Regions from separate parts of the Shewanella loihica PV-4 genome, predicted to be linked through region 2. Evidence: predicted binding sites of a transcription regulator. Region 2 holds the regulator's gene; the other holds the start of a gene.
The links. Region 2 encodes FliA, which starts transcription of late flagellar genes. Its sites were predicted from a motif close to CTAAAGNTNNNNNNNNNNNNGCCGATA; they were not measured.

Region 1: the regulator FliA is predicted to act here: its motif matches at 1,230-1,256, upstream of SHEW_RS07870 (flagellar protein MotY).

What each region holds. Positions count from the first base shown of each region.
Region 1 covers NC_009092.1:1,742,524-1,746,218, forward strand. The annotation lists gene SHEW_RS07860 (DUF3137 domain-containing protein) at 1-334, shown strand, start outside; gene rnt (ribonuclease T) at 434-1,147, opposite strand; gene SHEW_RS07870 (flagellar protein MotY) at 1,316-2,176, shown strand; gene SHEW_RS07875 (prolyl oligopeptidase family serine peptidase) at 2,786-3,695, shown strand, end outside.
Region 2 covers NC_009092.1:1,590,665-1,594,359, forward strand. The annotation lists gene flhF (flagellar biosynthesis GTPase FlhF) at 1-1,190, shown strand, start outside; gene SHEW_RS07095 (MinD/ParA family protein) at 1,195-2,076, shown strand; gene SHEW_RS07100 (RNA polymerase sigma factor FliA) at 2,069-2,788, shown strand; gene cheY (chemotaxis response regulator CheY) at 2,831-3,214, shown strand; gene SHEW_RS07110 (protein phosphatase CheZ) at 3,228-3,695, shown strand, end outside.

The sequences.
Region 1 (3,695 bases), 150 kb from region 2:
GAAGCTGACACGGGTAAAGCTGGAAGACCCAACCTTTGAGCGAGAGTTTCAGGTGTATAGCGACGATCAAGTCGAGGCGAGATATTTGCTAAATACGGCGACCATGGAGCGTTTGCTCTCACTGTCTCGTTTTTACCGTGGCGAACTAGAGGCGAGTTTTAAAGATGGACGACTGCTGATTAAGATCGCTTGCAAGCATAACTATTTTGAACCTAAACTGGATCTGTTAAAGCCACTGGATTTTGTCGAAGACATAGAGCAGGTGTTTAAGGAGATCTATGAGGTGTTTGATTTAATTAAAGCCCTGAATCTGGACAGTCGTACAGGGCTGTAAATATCGGTTTAATTATTGATAGCTCGCCGCATCCGCTACGAGCTATCAAGCTCTTACTATTAAGCTCTCATAAGAGTTACGATTGATACTCGCTATTTGTTAGCAGTTAGCACTCGTATCTGTGTCTTGCCCGCTAGCCGGCTCGCTGGCGGCTTCATCGCTACCTGTTTCTTCGCTAGGCGTGGCCACCGGCCAGCCGCCTAAGGCCTTCCACTTGTTGACGATATGACAAAACAGCTCGGCGGTGCGCTCGGTATCATACAGGGCGGAGTGAGCCTCTTTGTTGTCGAAGGGGATACCGGCAATCTCACAGGCCTTGGCCAAAACGGTATGACCCAGCGCCAGCCCCGAAAGGGCGGCGGTGTCGAAGGTAGCAAAGGGGTGAAATGGTGTGCGCTTGAGGGCGTTGCGCTCAATCGCCTGGGTGACGAAGCCGTGGTCGAAAGCGGCGTTGTGGGCCACTATGATGCTGCGGTGACAATTTGATGCCTTCTGGTGCTTCTTGACCTCTTTAAAGATCTCTAAGAAGGCTTCCTTCTCGCTGACGGCGCCGCGCAGTGGATTGCTTGGGTCTATGCCATTGAAGGCCAGGGCTTCTGGCTCTAGGTTGGCGCCTTCGAAGGGTTCGATATGATAATGCAGCGTCTTATCCAGCACCAAGTCGCCATTATCATCCATCTTCAGCAGGGTGACGGCGATCTCCAGCAACGCATCGGTTTGAGCATTAAAACCCGCGGTTTCAACATCTATGACGACGGGAAAGTAGCCACGAAATCTATGCTTAAGTTTGTGTGCGTCGCAAATATCGCTCATTAAAATATCCAAAGTGAAGAGTGGGGGGCTATTATGAAGTATCCGATGGGAGCTTGTCATGTTTGATTGGTCAATATATGGGCTAAAGGAATGCTAAATTAGGCCGATAGGGATAAGTAACGTAATTAACAAGAGTGACTGTCTATGTGGGTTAGGGTGCTATGTGCGATGACATTCGGGATTGGCTTGAGTCTGGCGACGACGGCGCAGGCCGAGTTGCGTCACTATGTGGCATCCCTGGAACAGTCTTCCTGGCGCCTGAGCGGCAATACCCCCATTATCTGTCGCCTGGAACATGAGATCCCATCCTATGGCAAGGCGGTGTTTACCAGCCGCGCCGGTAAAGATCATGATTTAAACTTTAGCCTGGATATGTGGGTCAAGCCTGACGAGGTGACCAGCGCCAAGTTGATGAGCATGGCGCCCGCCTGGCGCCCTGGTGTGGTATCCCGTCCCATAACCGATCTCACCTATCAGAAATATTTCAGTGGCGAGGTGCCTAAGAAGGCGGCCTGGTCCATGCTCAATGAGCTAGAACGCGGCATGCAGCCGACCTTCTATTATGCCGACTGGTACAACCGCTCCAGCAAGGTAGCCGTGGGACTGTCGGCCGCCAATTTTGGTCGTCGTTACGCCGAGTTTAAATCCTGTCTGGCCAATCTCTTGCCCTATAGTTTCGATGATATCGCCTTTACCGTGCTGACCTACGAGTTTGGCGGCTCTGAGCTGACCCGTTACTCCAAGGCGCAGATCGCCAAGGTGCAGGAGTATCTCTCTTATGATCCTGAGGTCGAGCTGGTGTTGATCGATGCCTATACCGACAGCTTCGGTGGCCGATCGGTGAACAAGAAGGTATCGGAGAAGCGCGCCAATTCGGTCAAACAGCTCTTCCTGTCGGCGGGTATCCCCAATGAGCGTATCCATACCTATGGTCACGGCGAGCGTCGCCACGTAGCATCTAACGACACCATAGATGAGCGGGCGCGTAACAGACGCGTGGTGATCCGCCTCAGCAAGCCGCTGGATTAGAGTAGCTTTATTGAGTTAATAATATTTATGGAAACCGGCCAACAAGGCCGGTTTTTTGTTATCGGCCCGGGATAGAAAGCGAGCGGTGGCAAAAGCCTGGTAAAGAACAGGCAAAAAAAAGCCCACTTAATCTTAAGTGGGCCGCAAATAAATCATTGCAATCAACAAATTGAAGGAAGGAAGTCAAGCATAAGAACCAGGGATGAATTCACGTGACTGGCACGGGAACTCGGAGTTCTTGTTTCCCATCTACCAGCGGGGTAGACACTTCCGGAAAACGAGGTGAATTATAGGGTCAGACCATTTGTCCTACAAACTAGAAAAATTCCCACCTTAGATTAGTATTTCTAATGTATAAAGAGGGTGTTTAAAGGGCCGAATTCACACATTTGGGGTATTTGCGCTTGATTACGCAAAATTGCTGCATAATTTCACGATTTATATAATTCATCCATGTTGTTTTTTTATTAACAAGTCAATTTCGCAAATGCCGGATTCGTTTATTTGTAGCCATTGCACGGTTTTTTTTTACTTGTATAGTACGAGGTTATTGGGCACTAGCTCACAGGTTTACCATTAATAATAACGAGATATCCAGGACGGCTACAGATGGCTCTTAAGACGATTTTATCCAAGCAAACCCTTTTGCTTGCCGGATTAGGTTTAACACTCATGGGTTGCCAGTACCATGCCAATGAAACGGCAGCAGCGCAGGCAGCGGTTCAGCCCCAGGGCGTGGTCGAAACAATTCACGGCGTACAGGTTGCCGACCCTTACCGTTATCTAGAGGAAGAGAGTGACGCGACCCATGCTTGGGTGAAGCAGCAGCAACAGGCTGGCCATGATTTTCTGGCGCAGCTGGAAAACAAGCAGGCGATCGTCGATCGCATCACCGAGCTGTGGAACTTCGAGAAAGTCACAGCCCCTAACGAGCGTGGTGACAACACCTTCTATTACCGCAACGATGGTCTGCAGGCACAATCTGTCCTCTATGTGAAGAACAAGGCCGGTGAAGAGAAGGTCGCCCTCGACCCAAACAGCTTCTCGACCGACGGCACAGTTGCCCTGAGCGGCGTCTCTGTCAGCGGCGATGGTAAGATCATCGCCTATGGCGTCTCTAAGTCGGGCTCAGACTGGCAGCAGTGGCAGTTTGTCGATGTGGCGACCGGTGCCAAGCTAGGCGATGAGCTCAACTGGATTAAGTTCTCCAGCGCCGAGTGGAGCAAAGACAATAAAGGTGTCTACTATTCTCGTTATGACGCGCCCGAAGGCGGTAACCTGCTGGCCGACGTTAACTTTAACCAGAAGGTTTACTATCACCAGCTGGGCACAGATCAGTCTCAAGACAAGCTGATCTACGAGCGTCCACAGAATAAAGATTGGGGCTTCGGCGCCGAGGTGTCGGAAGCTGGGGATTACCTGTTGATCTCCATTTCTCAGGGCACAGATAGCCGTAACCGTTTCTTCTATAAGTCACTGATCGATGCCAATGCACCAGTGGTCGAGCTAATCAGCGAGC
Region 2 (3,695 bases):
CCATTAAGACAGAGTCAAAAAAACAGCCATCACCCGTAGCCGATTCGCTGCAAGCGCTGCTCGAGCGTCAACAAAATCGCGTCAGTCAGCAATTAAGCCAATCGAATGAAGCACTCGAGATGCCTGCCTGGGCCCAGGGATTGAAGGCGCCAAGCGATGAAATGGCCGCGCCTAATATGCATGGCGGCATGCAGGCTAATCCCCATGCCAACACACACGAGAGCCAGAATTTTAACCGTGCCAAGCGTGATAAGAGCGCGCCGGCCAGCGAGATCGAGTCTATGCGTGAAGAGCTGGCATCACTTCGCAACCTACTGACACATCAGGTGACCTCACTGCTGACTGAGCAGAAGAGTCGTCTGGATCCTGTGGGCGCCATGTTAGAGAGCCGCCTGCTGGATGCCGAGTTTAGCCCTGAGGTCGCCGCCAAGTTATCGGCCTTGAGCGAGCACTATGTGCCAGCGGACTTGGTGAAGGCCTTGCCACGCAGCCTGGCGAACATGCTCGACAACCAGGGGGACGACATCGTTCGTCAGGGCGGTGTGGTCGCCTTCGTGGGCCCAACTGGTGTGGGTAAGACGACGAGTGTCGCAAAATTAGCCGCTCGATTCGCCGCGCAGCATGGTTCAGATCAAGTTGCACTCATTACAACGGATCATTATCGCATTGGAGCCTATGAGCAGCTGGCAACCTATGGCAAAATAATGGGGTGCCCGGTCAAGCAAGCTCATGATCTCAATGAGTTGGAACAAATTCTTTATCAGTTCCGCAATCGCAAGCTAGTATTGATAGATACGGCGGGCATGGGACAGAGAGATGTGAGATTGTTCCAGCAACTTGATAATTTAACTGCAAATAGCAGATTACCTATTCGCAGTTATCTGGTACTGTCATCTACAAGTCAAAGAAGAGTGCTTGAAGATGCCGTCGCGCAGTTTACCCGGATTCCATTATCCGGCGCGATTTTGACCAAATTAGATGAATCAGTGGCCTTGGCACCGGCGTTGAGTGTGTTGATTCAAAGTGGATTACCTTTGAGTTATGTCACCGATGGACAAAGAGTGCCAGAAGATATGCAAGTGGCCGACACCTTAGCCTTAGCCAACAAGGCCCTGTCGGTACTCGAAAAGAAAGTGCAACCAATACAGAATAACGAAAGGTCATATGAACAGGCCTACGCATTTGAGTAATATAATGAGTCGGGATCAAGCAAGCGGTTTACGTATGATGAATCAACCATATAACGAAAAAGTAAAAGTAATTGCCGTAACCGGTGGTAAGGGTGGCGTAGGTAAAACCAGCGTGTCGATCAATACCGCCGTCTCCCTGGCCGAGAAGGGCAAGCGTGTGCTTGTGCTCGATGCCGACTTGGGGCTAGCCAACGTCGATGTCATGTTGGGCCTGAGAGCCGAGCGCAATCTCTCCCACGTATTATCTGGCGACGCTGACCTTGACGATATTATCGTACGTGGTCCAAAGGGGATTGGCATTATTCCAGCCACCTCTGGCACCCAGGCCATGGTCGAGCTGACACCGGCCCAGCATGCGGGCCTGATCCGTGCCTTCAGCGAGATGAAGACCCAGTTTGATATCCTGGTGGTCGATACAGCGGCAGGTATCTCAGACATGGTGCTCAGCTTCTCTCGCGCCTCTCAAGATGTGTTGGTTGTGGTGTGCGACGAGCCGACCTCTATTACCGACGCCTATGCTTTGATTAAGATTCTTAGCCGTGAGCATGGCGTATTCAGATTTAAGATTGTGGCAAACATGGTTAGAAGTTTGCGAGAAGGGATGGAGTTGTTTGCTAAACTTAGCAAGGTAACCGACCGTTTTCTCGACGTGGCCCTGGAGCTGGTTGCGACTATCCCCTTCGATGAAAACCTTCGCAAATCAGTTCGTAAACAAAAGTTGATCGTCGAGGCATTTCCTAAGTCACCGGCGTCAATTGCTTATCACGGCCTAGCGAATAAGATCATTAGCTGGCCAGTGCCACAACAACCGGGCGGACACCTGGAGTTCTTTGTAGAGCGATTGGTTCAACGTCCCGAATATCAAGAGGATCGTACGAGTGAGTAAAGCCGCTGCGTATACTTGTTTAGATAACAAAGCTTCTATTGTCGAACAGTATGCACCGTTGGTAAAAAGGATTGCTCACCATTTACTCGCTCGTCTACCCGCCTCGGTGCAATTGGATGATCTGTTACAAGCAGGTATGATGGGCCTGCTTGAAGCCTCGGCCAAGTTCGATGGCAGCAAGGGTGCCAAGTTTGAAACCTTCGCCGGTATACGTATTCGCGGCTCCATGCTCGACGAGATTAGGCGAGGAGACTGGGTACCCAGGTCGGTTCACCGTAATCAGCGACGCATAGCCCAGGTGATTGACGAGCTAGAACAAGAACTTGGACGTGACGCAAAAGACAATGAAATTGCGGATCGACTTGATATGACGCTCGATGAGTACCATCATATTCTTAATGATGTTTCCGTCGGGAAAGTAGTTGGAATTGAAGATCTTGGTGTATCGGTCGATGTAGTAAGACAGGAAGACGATCATCAGGACGACGCATTTGAGTCACTGGCAGAGACACAGTTCCACGAGGCCCTCGTCGAGGCGATTAAATTACTGCCAGAAAGAGATGGATTAGTTTTGTCGTTATATTATGACGAAGCATTAAATTTAAAAGAGATCGGTGCCGTACTTGATGTAAGCGAATCCCGAGTAAGCCAGATACACAGCCAGGCGATGCTCAGACTCAAAGCTAAACTCAAGCATTGGACCAAAATATAACGATTACATGAGCAATATAAAAACAGCTCCGCGGAGGAAACCTTGGACAAGAATATGAAGATTCTCGTTGTTGACGACTTCTCAACAATGAGACGCATCATCAAGAACTTGTTGAGAGACTTGGGTTTTAATAACACTCAGGAAGCAGATGACGGTTCGACAGCCTTGCCTATGTTGCAAAAAGGCGATTTTGACTTTGTCGTGACCGATTGGAATATGCCTGGCATGCAGGGGATCGACCTGTTAAAGGCTATCCGTGCTGATGACAACCTGAAGCACATTCCTGTGTTGATGGTGACTGCGGAAGCAAAAAGGGAACAGATCATTGCAGCGGCGCAGGCCGGTGTGAATGGCTATGTGGTGAAACCTTTTACTGCGGCGACATTGAAAGAGAAGTTAGACAAAATTTTCGAACGACTCGGTTAATCAAGGTTGAGCTATGCAGGCAGAAACTTCAGGGCTGATCAATCTAGCACAGGCCAAGCAACTCGTTGATCTGCTAGAGGCGGGTCAACAAGAGATGGCCGATGAGCTAATTCGCGATATCGCCAGCCCGATTCAGAAAGAGCTGTTTGACGAGGTGGGTCGCCTAACCCGTCAGCTTCACAGTGCCATAGTGGACTTTCAGGTGGACGGTCGTCTCGTGGAGCTGGCCAATAGCGAAATTCCCGATGCCAAAGAGCGCCTCAATTATGTCATCGACATGACGGAGCAGGCCGCCAATAAAACCATGGACGCCGTCGAAGAGTCTCTGCCTCTTGCAGATGCCCTTACCATGAACGTACAGGCCGTTAAGCCTTCTTGGGATCGCCTGATGCGTCGCGATATTCAGCTGCACGAATTTAAGGCGCTCTGCCATGATGTTCAGCAGTTTATCGAGCGCAGCGAATCCGATTCCAATCGTTTA